2 regions of the Streptomyces sp. NPDC057743 genome follow, and region 2 is predicted to be linked to the other one. Evidence: riboswitches for the same ligand, from Rfam matches in the RefSeq annotation. Region 2 holds a riboswitch; the other holds the start of a gene.
What was found. Region 2 has a riboswitch for cobalamin ahead of ACFVFQ_RS06990 (HoxN/HupN/NixA family nickel/cobalt transporter). Riboswitches for the same ligand answer to the same signal wherever they lie in the genome.

Region 1: another riboswitch for cobalamin. It lies ahead of ACFVFQ_RS02300 (cobalamin biosynthesis protein); the one in region 2 lies ahead of ACFVFQ_RS06990 (HoxN/HupN/NixA family nickel/cobalt transporter).

The regions. Positions count from the first base shown of each region.
Region 1 covers NZ_JBHVJX010000002.1:54,129-61,632, reverse strand. The annotation lists gene ACFVFQ_RS02320 (cobyrinate a,c-diamide synthase) at 1-783, opposite strand, end outside; gene cobO (cob(I)yrinic acid a,c-diamide adenosyltransferase) at 791-1,390, opposite strand; gene ACFVFQ_RS02310 (putative cobaltochelatase) at 1,390-3,603, opposite strand; gene ACFVFQ_RS02305 (cobyric acid synthase) at 3,677-5,227, opposite strand; gene ACFVFQ_RS02300 (cobalamin biosynthesis protein) at 5,224-6,195, opposite strand; cobalamin riboswitch at 6,325-6,460, opposite strand; gene ACFVFQ_RS02295 (hypothetical protein) at 6,808-7,047, opposite strand; gene ACFVFQ_RS02290 (anion permease) at 7,097-7,504, opposite strand, start outside.
Region 2 covers NZ_JBHVJX010000005.1:25,710-33,213, reverse strand. The annotation lists gene ACFVFQ_RS07000 (LysR family transcriptional regulator) at 47-1,006, shown strand; gene ACFVFQ_RS06995 (collagenase) at 1,168-3,159, shown strand; cobalamin riboswitch at 3,462-3,655, shown strand; gene ACFVFQ_RS06990 (HoxN/HupN/NixA family nickel/cobalt transporter) at 3,688-4,851, shown strand; gene ACFVFQ_RS06985 (DUF3159 domain-containing protein) at 5,167-5,796, shown strand; gene ACFVFQ_RS06980 (cytochrome P450) at 5,793-6,992, shown strand; gene ACFVFQ_RS06975 (ferredoxin) at 7,159-7,353, shown strand; gene ACFVFQ_RS06970 (sensor histidine kinase) at 7,474-7,504, shown strand, end outside.

The sequences.
Region 1 (7,504 bases), on a different contig from region 2:
CCCGGACCCGGTGGCCCCGCCGGTCGCCACCTCGGCCCCCGCCGCCAGCGCCTGGGCCGGGTCCCACGGCAGGTCCGGCAGCTCCGGCACGCTCCGGGCCAGCGCCAACAGCGCCTCAAGGTCGCAGCCCGCGCGCACCTGCGCGGCCAACTCCCGTACCGATGCGACCGCCTCGGCCCGCCGCTCCGCGACCGGCACCAACCCCAGGTGCCGGGACGGCGTGCCGGCCCGCTCGGTGCGGTGCAGCGCCCCGAGCACCGGCACCCCGGAGGACTCCATGGCGTCCCGCAGCAGCTCCTCGTGCCGGTCCGAACCGACCTTGTTGAGGATCACCCCGGCCAGCCGGACCTCCGGGTCCCACGACGCGAAGCCGTGCACCAGCGCCGCCACCGACCGGGACTGCGAGGAGGCGTCCACCACCAGCACCACCGGCGCCCGCAACACCTTCGCCACCTGCGCGGTGGACGACAACTCTCCCCTCCCGGACGCCCCGTCGAACAGCCCCATCACGCCCTCGACCAGCGCCAGATCGGCGCCCGCCGCCCCGTGCAGGAACAGCGGCGCGATCTGGTCCGGGCCGCACAGAAAGGCGTCCAGGTTGCGACCGGGCCGGCCGGTGGCCAGCGCGTGATAGCCCGGATCGATGTAGTCGGGCCCCACCTTGTGCGGGGACACCACGAGACCGGCCTCGGCGAACGCCGCCATCAGACCGGTCGCCACCGTGGTCTTCCCGGCGCCGGACGACGGCGCCGCGATCACCAACCGGGGGACGCCCCCACTCATCGTGCACTCACCATTCGATGCCCCGCTGGCCCTTCTGGCCCGTGTCCATCGGGTGCTTCACCTTCGTCATCTCCGTCACCAGGTCCGCGACGTCCAGCAGCGCCTGCGGCGCGCCCCGCCCGGTGATCACCACGTGCTGCGTCCCGGGCCGGTCGCGCAGCACCGACACCACCTCGTCGACGTCCACCCAGCCCCACTTCAGCGGGTAGGCGAACTCGTCCAGCACCAGCACCCGGTACGTCTCGGCCGCCAGGTCCCGCTTGACCTGCTCCCAACCCTCCCGGGCCGCCTCCTCGTTGCTGAACTGGGAGTCGCGCTGCACCCAGGACCAGCCCTCGCCCATCTTGTGCCAGGCGACGGTGCCGCCCTCCCCGGAGTCGCCGAGCACCTTCAGCGCCCGCTCCTCGCCGACCTTCCACTTCGCCGACTTCACGAACTGGAACACCCCGATCGGCCAGCCCTGGTTCCAGGCGCGCAGCGCCAGCCCGAACGCGGCGGTCGACTTGCCCTTGCCCTCACCGGTGTGCACCAGCACCAGCGGACGGTTACGGCGCTGGCGGGTGGTGAGCCCGTCCTCGGGTACGACGGACGGCTGTCCCTGCGGCATTACGCGGCCTTCCTGTTGTGACGATCCGATCCCCGGTCCGCGCCGGCGCTGCCGCCGCGAACGGGCCTGCCCTGCACGGTCCGTACGAGCGCGGAGACGCTGTCCGCGCGCAGTTCGTCGAGGGTGACGGCGGTCCCGCCCAGCTCCCGGGCCAACTCCCCGGCCAGCCCCAGCCGCACCGGCCCCGCCTCGCAGTCCACCACCACCGACGCGGTCCCCTCGGCGGCCAACAGCCCGGCCGCCCGGTGGGCGCGCCCCAGAGGCCCGCCCGTCGCCCGACCACCACCCCCGGCCGAGGCGCTTCGCGCCGTCCCTCCGGATGCCCCGGTGGCCCGTCCATCGGTCACCACCACGACCAGCGGCCGGCGGGACGGATCCCGCATCCGCTCCACCCGCAGCACCTCATGGGCCCGCAACAGCCCCTCCGCCAGCGGCGTCCGGCCGCCCGTCGGCAGCCGCTCCAGCCGGGCCGCGCCCGCCTCCACCGACGACGTCGGCGGCAGCGCCAACTCGGCGCCGGAACCCCGGAAGGTGATCATCCCGATCTTGTCGCGCCGCTGGTACGCGTCGAGCAGCAGCGACAGCACCGCCCCCTTGACCGCGCCCATCCGCTTCCGCGCTGCCATCGACCCGGAGGCGTCCACCACGAACAGCACGAGATTGCCCTCGCGCCCCTCGCGCACCGCCTCCCGCAGATCGTCCCGGCGCACCACCAGGCCGGGCCCGCGCCGGCCGCGCGCCCACTGGTGCGGCGCCGCGGCCTGCACCGTCGCCGCCAAGTGCAGCTTGCCCAGGGCGCCTTGGGGGCGCCGGGCACCGGTCGTCCGGCCGTGCGCGGTCCGCGCCCGGGACCGCCGGCCGTCCGCGCCCTCGCCCAGCCCCGGCACGTCCAGCCGCCGGGTGCGGAACGGCTCGGCGGCGCCCACCGCGGCCTGCTCCCGGCCCGGCCCGGCCGCGGGCTCGCCCGCCGGCTCCCGCTCCGACTCCTCGGGCCGCGCCGGGTGCTCGGGCTCCTGCTGCCGCGGCACGTCGGGCCCCGGCGCGTCGCCCGGCCGCTCCCCGGACTCCTGCGGCGGCACCCCACCGGGGCCACCGTCGGGACCGCCCTCGGGCCCGCCGCCCGGGCCATCCGGGCCGTCGTCCGGACCCTCCGGCTCCGGCTCCGGCTCCGGATCGTCGTCCGTCCCGCCGGACTCCTCCAACACCTCGTCCAGCTTGTCCTCGTCGAGCCCGGGCGCGTCGAACGGGGCCCGCCGGCGCCGGTGCGGCAGCGCCAGCAGCGCCGCCTGACGGACGTCCTCCGGCAGCACCTCGGTCCGCCCCGCCCAGGCCGCCAGCGCGCTCGCGGTGCGGGCCATCACGATGTCCGCCCGCATCCCGTCCACCTCGAACGCCGCGCAGGCCGCCGCGATCTGCCGCAGCGCCTTGTCGCCGAGCGTCACCGACGGCAGCAACTCCCGCGCGTGTGCAATCCGTTCGCGCAAGCGCAGCTCCTCGGCCGCCCAGCGCGCAGCGAAGCCCGCCGGGTCGTCGTCGTACGCCAGCCGGCGGCGGACCACCTCGACCCGCTGCTCCGGGTCCCGGGACGCGGCGACCTCCACGGTCAGCCCGAACCGGTCCAGCAACTGCGGCCGCAGCTCGCCCTCTTCGGGGTTCATCGTCCCGACGAGCAGGAAGCGGGCGGCGTGCCGCACGGAGACGCCCTCGCGCTCCACGTAGGAGGCGCCCATGGCGGCGGCGTCCAACAAGAGGTCCACCAGGTGGTCATGGAGGAGGTTGACCTCGTCGACGTAGAGCACGCCGCGGTGGGCGTCCGCCAACAGGCCCGGCTCGAACGCCTTCACGCCCTCCGACAGCGCCCGCTCGATGTCCAGCGCGCCGACCAGGCGGTCCTCGGAGGCGCCGACCGGCAGCTCGACCATCCGCGTCGGCCGCTCGGCGGCGTCGGCCGCGCCGTGCGGCCCGTCGGGGCAGCCCGGGTCCGGTGCGGCCGGCGCACAGGAGAACCGGCAGCCGGCGACCACGTCCACCGCCGGCATCAGCTCCGCCAGCCCGCGCACCATCGTCGACTTCGCGGTGCCCTTCTCGCCCCGCACCAACACCCCGCCGATGGCCGGCGAGATGGCGTTCAGCAGGAGCCCCAGCCGCATGTCGTCCATGCCGACGACCGCGGTGAACGGGTACTGCCGGGTCGGGTTCTGCGTCGTTGTCATGCCTTAAGTCCTCCGCCTCGCCGGCTGCGCTCCTGAAGTGTTCCCCGCCGTTCCCGCCCCGTGTGCCCCCAGCTCATGGCGCCCCCGGAGGCACGAACGGCAGCCCCTCCGGCACCCCTTCCTCGATCAGCCGCAGCAGCGCCCCGGTGTCCGCGTGCTCCTCGATCAGGTCGCCCAGCCGGTCCAACTGCTCCTCGCGCAGCGCGCCGAAGCGGGTGTCCGGCGCCGGCACGAAGCGCCGACCGGCCGCCCGCGCCACCTCCCGCAGGAACGCCCGCCGGAAACCGTCGCTCTCCAGGGAGCCGTGCCAGTGCGTGCCCCACACGGCGCCCACCCGGCAGCCGTCCAGGTCCCTCCCCTGACCGTCGGACATGAACGCCGCGTCCCCGCCCAGGACTTGGGCCACCCCGTGGTGGATCTCGTAGCCCTCCACCGGCTCGCTGAGCGCCACGCCGGACGGCCGTGCGAGGGTCTTCTCCACCGCGAAACGGACCCGGACCGGCAGCAGCCCCAGCCCGTCGACCGCCCCGGCCCGCGACTCGACGTCGTCCTCGATGCGCTCGCCGAGCATCTGGTAGCCGCCGCAGATGCCCAGCACCGGACGGCCCTCGGCGGCCCGCCGGGCCACCGCGTCGGCCAGCCCGCGCTCGCGCAGCCACGCCAGCGCCCGGACCGTCCCGCGGGTTCCCGGCAGCACCACCAGGTCCGCGTCGACCAGTTCCTCGGGCCGGTCCACGAACCGCACCACCACGCCCGGTTCGGCGGCCAGCGCGTCCACGTCCGTGAAGTTGGACATCAGCGGCACCGCGGGGACCGCGACCCGCAGGACGTCCTCGCCCGCCGGCGGCGCCACCACCGACTCCCGCACGGCCCCGCGCAGCGAGACGCGCAGGCCGTCCTCCTCGTCGATGCCCAGCCCGTGCGCGAACGGCAGCACGCCGTAGGTCGCCCGCCCGGTCAGCCCGCGCAGCATCTCCAACCCCGGCTCCAGCAGCGTCACATCGCCCCGGAACTTGTTGACGAGATAGCCGGCGACCAGCGCCTGGTCCTCCTTGGACAGCAGCGCGATGGTCCCGAAGAACGACGCGAAGACCCCGCCGCGGTCGATGTCGCCGACCACCACGACCGGGATCCGCGCCGCCCGGGCCAGGCCCATGTTGACCAGGTCGGTGCGGCGCAGATTGATCTCGGCGGGGCTGCCCGCGCCCTCGCAGATCACCGCGTCATGGGTGCGCCGCAGCTCCGCCAGACAGTCGGTCACGGTGCCGAGCAACTGCTCCTGCCGGCCCGCGTGGTAGCCACGCGCGCTCAACTCGCCCACCGGCTTGCCCAACAGCACCACCTGGCTGCTGCGGTCGCTGCCCGGCTTGAGCAGCACCGGGTTCATCAGCGCGGTCGGCTCCACCCGGGCCGCGGCCGCCTGCATCGCCTGCGCCCGGCCGATCTCCGCGCCCTGTCGGGTCACGAACGAATTCAGCGACATGTTCTGCGCCTTGAACGGCGCCACCTTGACGCCCTGCCGCACCAACCAGCGGCAGATGCCGGCCGTCACCACGCTCTTGCCGGCGTCGGACGTCGTCCCGGCCACCAGCAGCCCACCGGCCGTCTTCCCGCGCCCGTTCACCGGGGCACCCTCCCGTTCACCCGGCGGCGCCGCACGGCATCCGCCGCCAGCCGTCCCGCCACCGTCACACCCAGCGCCAACGCGCTCACCCGCCGGGAGAGCCGCACCGCCCGCTCCACGTCGGAGACCTTCGGGGGCCGCGCCCCGCCGTTGAGCACCGGCCGGTGCTCCACCCGTCCGCCGTACGCCAGCGTGCCGCCCAGCCGGACGCCCAGCGCACCGGCGAACGAGGCTTCCACCGGGCCCGCGTTGGGGCTCGGATGGGCCCCGCCGTCCGCCCGCCAGGCCCGCAGCGCACCGCGCCGATCCGGTCCGGCGAGGACCGTCAGCGCCGCGGTCAGCCGGGAGCCGGGCCAGCCGGCGAGGTCGTCGAGCCGGGCCGCGGCCCAGCCGAACCGCCGGTAGCGCGGCGACTTGTGACCCACCATCGCGTCCAGGGTGTTCACCGCACGGAACGCCACCAGTCCGGGCACCCCGCCCAGCGCGCCCCACACCAGGGCGCCCACCACCGCGTCCGAGGTGTTCTCGGCGACCGACTCCACCACCGCACGGGCCATCTGCGGCCCGTCCAACGCCTGCGGGTCGCGCCCACACAGATGCGGCAACCGCTCCCGCGCCACGTCCAGATCACCGACGTCCAGCGCACCGCCCACGGCGCGCGCCTCCCGGCCCAACGAGGTGCCGCCCAGCACCGCCCACACCGCGGCCGCGGTCAACGCGGCCCGGGCGCCCGGACGGTGGCGCACGGCGCGCGCCAACAGCGCGGCGCCGGCGGCCGCGCCACCCGCGCACACCACCGCGTGCGCCGCCCCGTAACCACGGTGGTCGCGCCACAGTCGACGTTCGAGGGCGCCCGCGGCCCGGCCGAACGCGGCCACCGGATGGCCGCGCCGCGGATCCGCCGCGATCAGGTCACCGAGGAAGCCGAGGGCCGCGCCGCACGCGTATGTCGCGTGTTCGCCGCGCACCGGATCAGGCCGCCGTCAGACACCGAACGGGCCCTGCGGCAGCGGGCGATGAGGCTCTCGATGGGCAGCCAGGCATGGTGGTATGTCCTCACTCAGGGTCCTCGCCCTGGCTCGACGCGACGGCGACCAGAGTCTCCTGGCTCCCGGATCGGCGCGACCCCCGGCCTTCCCGCCCGTACGTGGCGTACGGGCCGTGGCCCTCGTCGGAGGAGCGCTCCCCGGTGACAGTGGCGGGACCGCGCCGGATTCGCACCGGACTTCCTCTGCTGTCGCCGATTGGCCCCGGCAGTCCACCACGCCCCGCGACGCCCGTCAACTCGCCCTTGACCTGCGACGCAGCCCCACCGGCTGTCCTGTGTCCAAGACCACAGGGCAGCCGCCGGCGCCCACCCGCCACCCCACCGCGCCCCTCCTGCAAACCCGCGCGCCGCCCGCCCCGAACGCCGCCCGGCGGAACGGGCCTTCGCGACGGCCGACGGCCCGGCAGCCCGCCGGCTTGGCCGGTCTACCGGTCTACCGCACCCCACGCCAACGGGGCGCCCGGCGGCCGCGGCTGGTGCCGCGCCCTCCGGACGCCCCGTCCACTGCTACCGGCCCGCGGCCGGCCAACTGTCAGGCGGCGACGATCAGATAGATCCCGTACGCCACCGCCACCGCGCAGAGTGCGAACGCCGCCAGCGCCCCGGCGCGTGCCCCCGCGCCCGGTGCCGTGGAGGCCGCCGCCGCGTCGCCGTCCGCGGCCGGCTTACGGGAGGTGCCCACGATGCCGACGGTGAACAGGCCCACGATTCCCACCGTCACCGCGAGCGTGACGCCGAAGACCTGGCCGAGAGCCGCCCAGTCGATGTGCATTGCGTAGTCCTTTGGTCCTTGGGTCAGTTCGGTTGCTGCGGCCGGGCGGTCAGGAGGAGGCCGTCGCGGGCTGGGCGGGGGCGGCGGCGTCCCGCTGCGAGGGCACGGCGAGCGCGTCCGCCTCGGAGGCCGCCGGGGCGAGGGTGCCCGCCGGGGGCGGCGAGACGGTCTGGAGCGCGGTGGTGACGACGCCCGCCGGCTCCACCGCCGGACCCTCGTTGACGTTGGTGTGGTCGATCGGCTTGCGCCGGGAGGCGGCCCAGATGCCGCCGCAGATCGCCAGCGCCAGGACGGTCACCGTCGTGATGCCCCAGGTGCCCTGGTCGGCGAGGAACGCGGCGCCGGCGGAGACCAGGCCGGCGGCCGGCAGGGTCAGCCCCCAGGCCACGACCATCCGGCCGGCCGTGGACCAGCGCACCACGCCGCCCTTGCGGCCGAGCCCGGAGCCCATCACGGA
Region 2 (7,504 bases):
TTCAGTGGCGCCGGCGTCGCCCCCGGCGATCGGAAGGAGCGTGCGCATGGAGCTGGAGCTTCGACACCTGCGGGTGCTGTGTGCGATCGCCGACGTCGGGAGCGTGGGGCGGGCCGCGGTGGAGCTGGGCTACTCGCAACCGGCGATGAGTACCCAACTCCGACGCATAGAGCGGCACTTCGGCGCGCCGCTGTTCGACCGAAACGCATCGGGCGTGGAACTGACCTCGTACGGCACGGAGGTCCTGGCGCAGGCCCGCGACGTACTGGCCCGGGCGGATGCCATCGGGCGCCGGCCGGGCCGGAACGCGGCCGGGGCGCGCCGGCTGCTCCGCCTGGCGGCGACCAACTCCCCGGTGCTGTCCGGGATGGTGGCCCGGCTGCGGAGCCGACTGCCCGATGTCGGGCTCACGGTGAGCAGCGTGTACGCGTCGTCGGAGATCGTCCGACTGTTGGAGGACGGTGCGGTGGACGCGGCGATCGCGGCCGACTACCCGGGGTTGGAGCTGCGGCACTCGGCCGCGGTGGCGCACCGCGGGATCGTCACCGAGCCGTCCTTCCTCGCCCTGTCGGCGCGACACCGGCTCAGGCACCGGGTGGAGGTGGGGCTCGCGGACCTGGCCGACAGTGCCTGGTTCGTGACGCCGGACGACGGGGCGGGCTGGCCCGGGGTGTTCTACGCGGCCTGCGAGTCGGCCGGATTCGCCCCGGCCGCGGTGCATGAATTCCTCGGCGACCAGCTCCAGTTACAGGCCATGATCGCGGAGAGTCTCGGGGTGGCGGTCGTGCAGGCGACGCTCCGGCCGATTCCCGGCGTCGTGGTCAAGCCACTGATCGGCACGCCGCTGTGGTGCCGCTATGTGTTGGCCTGGCGGCGGGAGAGCCTGGCCGACGAGTGCGCCGACACCCTGGTCGGCGCGGCCTCCGCGGCATACCGCGCGCTGATCGCACAGTCGCCACACCTGCGGACCTGGGCGTCCCGCACCTGGAGTCTGGCCAGGCCGTAGGGAGCGGCGGACGGACCGGGGGCGTCGTTCCGCGGGTTGTTATGGCCGGGCGAACCGGGGTGCTATGCCACGCGTCGTTGTCTGCGGGAGGGGTGCCTTGAGAAGGTGACGATCACGCCTCGGCCTCTTCCGGGGCGCCTGTCGTCCACGAAGGAGCAGGGATGCGCTCTCGCTTCACCTGGCCCAGATGTGTGATCGGCGGCCTGGCCGCCTGCGCGACGATCGCCGGTCTCATGGCGACGCCGGCGCTGGCCACGCCCTCGCCCGCGACCACCCCCAAGTCCGTTATGCAGCAGGCCACTTACCGCACAGCGCCGCACGCCACACCGTCCCCGAAAGCCCCCTCGCCCACCGGCCCGACCCTCGGCTCCGGCGAACGTTCCGTGCTCCAGGGCCGGCCGGTCGCCCCCGCCCCACTCCGCCCACTCCGCACGCTCAGCGCGAAGAATCCCCCCACTTCTTCGACTGCGGCGACGGAGCGCAAGGGCGGCCGGCGCCCCGCCCCGGCCTCGTGCAGCCCGGGCGACTTCGGCGGCCGCACCGGAGCCGACCTGGTCACGGCGGTCAAGGCCGCGACCATGGAGTGCGTCAACTCGCTCTTCTCGCTCACCGGCAAGGACGCGCACGACGTGTTCCGCGAGGAACAGATGGTCACCATCGCCAACGCCTTCAAGGACGGGGCGTCGTCGTACACCGGCGACAACTCCGCCAAGGTGTGGCAACTCGTGCTCTTCCTGCGCGCCGGCTACTACGTGCAGTCCAACCACCCCTCCGACGTGGGCCCGTACGGCCAGAAGCTGGCCACGGCCACCCAGGGCGGCCTGGACGCCTTCTTCGCCAACTCCCGCTCGAACGACGTCTCTTCGGGCAACGGTGACGTGCTCGGCGAGGTCCTGATCCTCTCCGACAGCGCCAACGAACAGGGCCGCTACCTGGCCGTCTACCAACGGGTGCTCAAGGGCTACAACGCCTCCTACGACACCATCCCCAGCATGCTGACCGCGGTCAACGACGTCTACACCCCGCTCTGGCGCGGAAACTGGAACGAGGAGTACGTCAAGGCGGTGACGGCCGACCCGAGCATCATCGACACGCTCAACGCGTTCGCGCTGGACCACCTCAAGCTGCTGGGCACCGACAACTCGTTCCTGGACTCCAACGCCGGTATGAACGTGGGGCGTTACGTCGAACATCAGCCGCTCCAGGCCAAGGTCCGACCGCTCATCAAGGGCCTGCTGAACGCCTCGAAGATCACCGGCCCGACCGCACCCCTGTGGGTCACGGTCGCCAGTCAGGCCGACTCCTACGACAAGGCCAACTGCGCCTCCTACGGAGTGTGCGATCTGGCCGACCAACTCGCCAAGGCGGCCCTCCCGATCAACCACCCCTGCGACCAGACCCACACCGTCAAGGCGCAGGCCCTGACCGCCGCCGACCTCGACGCCACCTGCGCCAGTCTGCTGCGCCAGGACCCGTACTTCCACAAGCTGGTGAACGACAACGGCCCGATACCCGGCCAACACGAGTCGACGGTCCAACTCGTCGTCTTCGGCAGCCGCAACGACTACCAGACCTACGCCGGGGCGATCTACGGAGTCGACACCAACAACGGCGGCATCACCCTGGTCGGCGACCCGACCAAGCCCGACAACCAACCGATGTCGATCATGTATCAGAAGGACTCCGACGACGGCTTCCCCGCCCGGATCTGGAACCTCAACCACGAGTACACCCACTACCTCGACGCCCGCGACGACATGAAGGGCGACTTCAACCAGCAGACCACCGTCCCGGACGTCTGGTGGATCGAGGGGCTCGCCGAGTACGTCTCGTACGGCTACCGGGGCGTCACCGACGACGAGGCGGTGCGCCAGGCCAATCAACACACCTACAAGCTCAGCACGTTGTTCCAGACCACCTACGCCAACAGCAACGAGACCCGCACCTACCCGTGGGGCTACCTCGCGGTCCGCTACATGTTCGAGAAGCACCCCCAGGACATCGCCACCATGCTGGGCCACTTCAGGACCGGCGACTACGCGGGCGGCTACGCCGTCTACAACCGCGACATCGGCACCCGCTACGACGCCGACTTCGACGCCTGGCTGACCGCCTGTGCGTCCGGCGGTTGCGCCGCCAAACAGGCGCGCTGACGCTGCACGGCACCGCGCCCGTCTGACCGGGACGCGGTCGGCCGCCGCGCCGCACCCGCGCATCCGTCGCACCACCCTCCGCCCCCGCACCGGCCGTTCGCCGATGCCGGGGCGGAGGTGTGCAGGCCCCGAACGGCAGCCGGCCGGACCCCGTCAGCCGCAGCAGCGCCCTCGCATACCCCGGCGCCCCAGCCGTCGCGTCGCATAACTGGCTCAAAAGTGCGCCCTCCCGTGCGCGCACGCGCCCCCTTATTGCATGGATGACGCAACTGCACTCGATTGTCGAGGGGCGAATACCGGCCTACTGTTGCTGCCGCCGTGGTGCTCGGGAAGACCGGTGAAAGACCGGGGCGGCCCTCGCCACTGTGATCGGGAAGTCTTCGCGTCATCCCCGCCGGGATCGGCGGGTGCCACTGGGCAGTTGATGCCCGGGAAGGCGGCTGCGCGGACGCTGGACCCGTAAGCCAGGAGACCGGCCACGGCACCGCACAACGACCCATCCACGAGGTGCTGGAGAGGCTGCCTGAAATGCCCCTGTTGAAACATTCCCCCACGTCATCCACCACCGCATCCGCCGTCCCGCAGCGTTGGCGGCGGCAGGACTGGATACGCTCCGGCGTGCTGTTCGCGGTGATCGCCGCCATGCACCTGGTGGCCTTCGTCATCCTGGCCGCCCTCGTCGCGCCGCACCACTACACCGTCGGCAAGCAGGTCTTCGGAGTCGGACTCGGCATCACCGCCTACACGTTGGGCATGCGGCACGCGTTCGACGCCGACCACATCGCCGCCATCGACAACACCACCCGCAAGCTGATGGCCGACGGCCAACGCCCCGTCTCGGTGGGCTTCTGGTTCGCCATCGGCCACTCCACCATCGTGCTGGTGCTGGCGGGCCTGATCGCCGCCGGCGCGAGGGTCGCCGGCACCCTCGCGAACGACAACTCCGGCGCCCGCGCCACCCTCGGTGCCATCAGCACCACCATCTCGGGCGCCTTCCTCTACCTGATCGCCGCCCTCAACCTCGTTGCGCTGGCCGGGATTTACCGGGTTTTCAAGGCCATGCGCGCCGGGCAGTTCGAAGAGCACGAGCTGGAGAAGCACCTCGCCAGCCGCGGCTTCATGAACCGCATCCTGGGCCGCCTGACCAGCTCCATCCGGCGGCCGGGCCAGATGTATCCGATCGGCCTGCTGTTCGGCCTCGGCTTCGACACCGCGACCGAGGTCACCCTGATGGTCATGGCCGGTTCCGGCGCCGCCGCCGGACTGCCCTGGTACGCGATCCTCTGCCTGCCGCTGCTCTTCGCGGCCGGAATGAGCCTCTTCGACACGCTCGACGGCACCTTCATGAACTTCGCCTACCACTGGGCGTTCGCCAACCCGGTGCGCAAGGTCTACTACAACCTCACCATCACCGGCCTGTCCATCGCCGTCGCCTTCCTCATCGGCACCATCGAGCTCGTCGGCGTGCTGCACGACAACCTCGGTTGGCGGGACGGGCTCACCGACTGGGTCTCCAACATCGACCTCAACAACGCCGGTTACCTCATCGTCGGCCTGTTCATCGCCGTCTGGGCCTGCGCCCTGACCTACTGGCGCCTGGCCAAACTGGAACACCGCTGGGGGAAGAAGGCGGACGAGGCCGGCGGAGCCGGGGGCGCCGACGAAGCCGGCAACGTCAACGAGACCGGCTGACCGCTTTCTGGATTTTCTGGATGCAGTGTCGTCGGGGCCCGTGACCGGGAAATGGTCACGGGCCCCGGCCTATTCCGGGGCGTCCGGCGCGGCCTGCGTTCGCAGCAGGCGGCGCCCGCCCCTACTGCATCCGCAGCAGATCAAGAGTCTGCGGACGGGCGACGACAGGTCGGGCGCGACGCGGCACGGTGGTGACTGTCCGAGTGGCCGAGCGGCCGAACGACCGGCATCCGTTGAGGGGTTGGAATCACCGTGCATCCTGGAGAGCACCGTGCGGACGTTGCCGGAGCCGCCATCCGTCGTCGGCTGCGGGGCGTGGCGATCGATATCGCCCCCGTCTTCGGATTCACCGTGAGCTTCGCCGTCACCCATCGGTTGGTGGTCGCGCTGACACTGGCCGTGGCCGCCGCGGCCGGGATCTGTGGGTACCGGATCGCGCGTGCGGAATCCGTGCGGCGCGCGCTCGCCGCGCTCTGCCTGATCTGCGTCGGGGGTGTGCTCGCCGCCCGCACCGGCCAGGCAACGGACTTCTTCCTCCCCGGCCTGATGCTGCACAGTGTGACGGCCGTTGTCACACCGGTGCTGCTGCTGTGGGGTTGGCCGCCGTTGGGCCTGATGGTCGGGCTGATCACGGGTGAGCGGACCCGATGGCGGCGCTGTCCGGTGCGTCGGCGGGCCTTCACCCGGGGCAACCTGGTGATGTACGCAGGCCACCTGGTGATGCTGGCGATCCAACTCCCGCTGTTCCTCACCGGCCGCACGATCGCGCTCGGCTCGGTCGACGCCTTCGGACCGGTCGTCCTCGCGCTCGGCGCGCTGGTGGGCTGGCGCGTCTACCGACGCAGCGTCGGAACGCACCGCTGCGGCACCCCCGACCCCCTGAACGCCGAGCCGTCCCCCTGTACCCCAACCTCCCACCCCGTGGAAAGGGCCTCCCAGTCATGACCGCAACACGCCCCGACATGCCGACCCAACCGACCGCGCGGAGCTGCCCGTTCGACCCGCCGCCGGAGTACCGCACGCTGCGCGAACAGCAGCCCGTCGCGGAGGTGACCCTGCCCGACGGCATGGCCGGCTGGCTGATCACCGGGTACGAGGAGGCCCGGGCGGTGCTCGCCGACGCCCGGTTCAGCTCCCGGCGCCGTCGCCTGCGGACCGGGAGCGGGCCCGTGGACGACGCCGAACTGCCGGTGCCCGCACCGGGGAACTTCCTGATGATGGACCCGCCCGAACACACCCGGCTCCGCCGGCTGCTCACCGGCCAGTTCACCGTGCGTCGGATGCGGCAACTGACCCCCGCCGTGGAGAAGATCGTCGCCGAGCGGCTGGACGCGATGGCCGCCGCCGGCGGCCCGATCGACCTCGTGCAAGCCTTCGCGCTGCCCGTGCCCTCGTTGGTGATCTGCGAACTGCTCGGCGTGCCCTACGCCGACCGGGAGGACTTCCAACGGGATTCCGCCACCCTCATCCGGCTCGACGCCAGTCTCGACGACGTCCAGCGGGCCCACCAGGCACTGACCGGCTTCCTCCTCCGACTCGTGCGAGCCAAGCGAACCGAGCCCGGCGACGACATCCTCAGCGGCCTGGTGCGGACGGGCGAGCTGACCGACGAGGAACTGGCCGGCGTCGGGGTGCTGTTGCTGCTCGCCGGGCACGAGACGACGGCCAACATGATCGCGCTCAGCACCATGTGCCTGCTGCGCCACCCCGACCAGTGGGAGGCGCTGCGGAACGACCCGGCGCTGATGGACACGGCCGTCGAGGAGCTGCTGCGCTATCTGAGCGTCATCCAGTACGGGGTGCGCCGCACGGCCCTGGAGGACGTGGAGGTGGGCGCCCACCGGATACCGGCCGGCTCGACGGTGGTGGCCAGCCTGCCGTCCGGAAACCGCGACGCGGCACACTTCACCGGCGACCCCGACCAGTTGGACGTCGGCCGACCGTACCGCCCCCACCTGGCGTTCGGACACGGCATCCACCAGTGCCTGGGACAGCAACTGGCCCGGGTGGAGATGAAGGCGGCCCTCTCCGCACTGCTCGATCGCTTCCCCGACCTGCGCCTGGCGGTGCCTGTGGAACAGGTCCCGATGCGCCACGACATGATCGTCTACGGCGTGCACGAGCTCCCGGTGACCTGGTAGCCCCGCGTCGCTCGCGCCAGGCACCCCCTTAATCAGCCACCCAGCCGAACACGCTGCCCCCGCCTGGCAATTCGGCGCTGCAAACGCCCCACCGCACCAACGACAGAACCGACACCACCGACGCAACCGACACAACCAACACAACCAACACCACGAGGAAGCCCCGATGAAGATCGCCATTGACCAGGACAAGTGCGTGGGTGCCGGGCAGTGCGTGCTGGCCGCCGCCGAGGTCTTCGACCAGCGCGACGAGGACGGCATCGTCGTCCTGCTCGACCCCGCCCCACCGCAGGAGGCCCTGGCCGAGGTCGAGGACGCCGCCGGACGCTGCCCCGCGCTGGCCATCGCCGTGCAGCCGTAGGGCTGGTCCCAGCGCCGGTGACCTGGTAGCCCACCGACCCTGTTCCGTGGGCGAGGGCCGCAGCTCCGCACCCGGGCCCGACCCCGGGTGCGGACGGGTGCGTACGGTGAAGGAGTGCACATGATCGACCTGCTCAGAGGGTGGTTGCGGG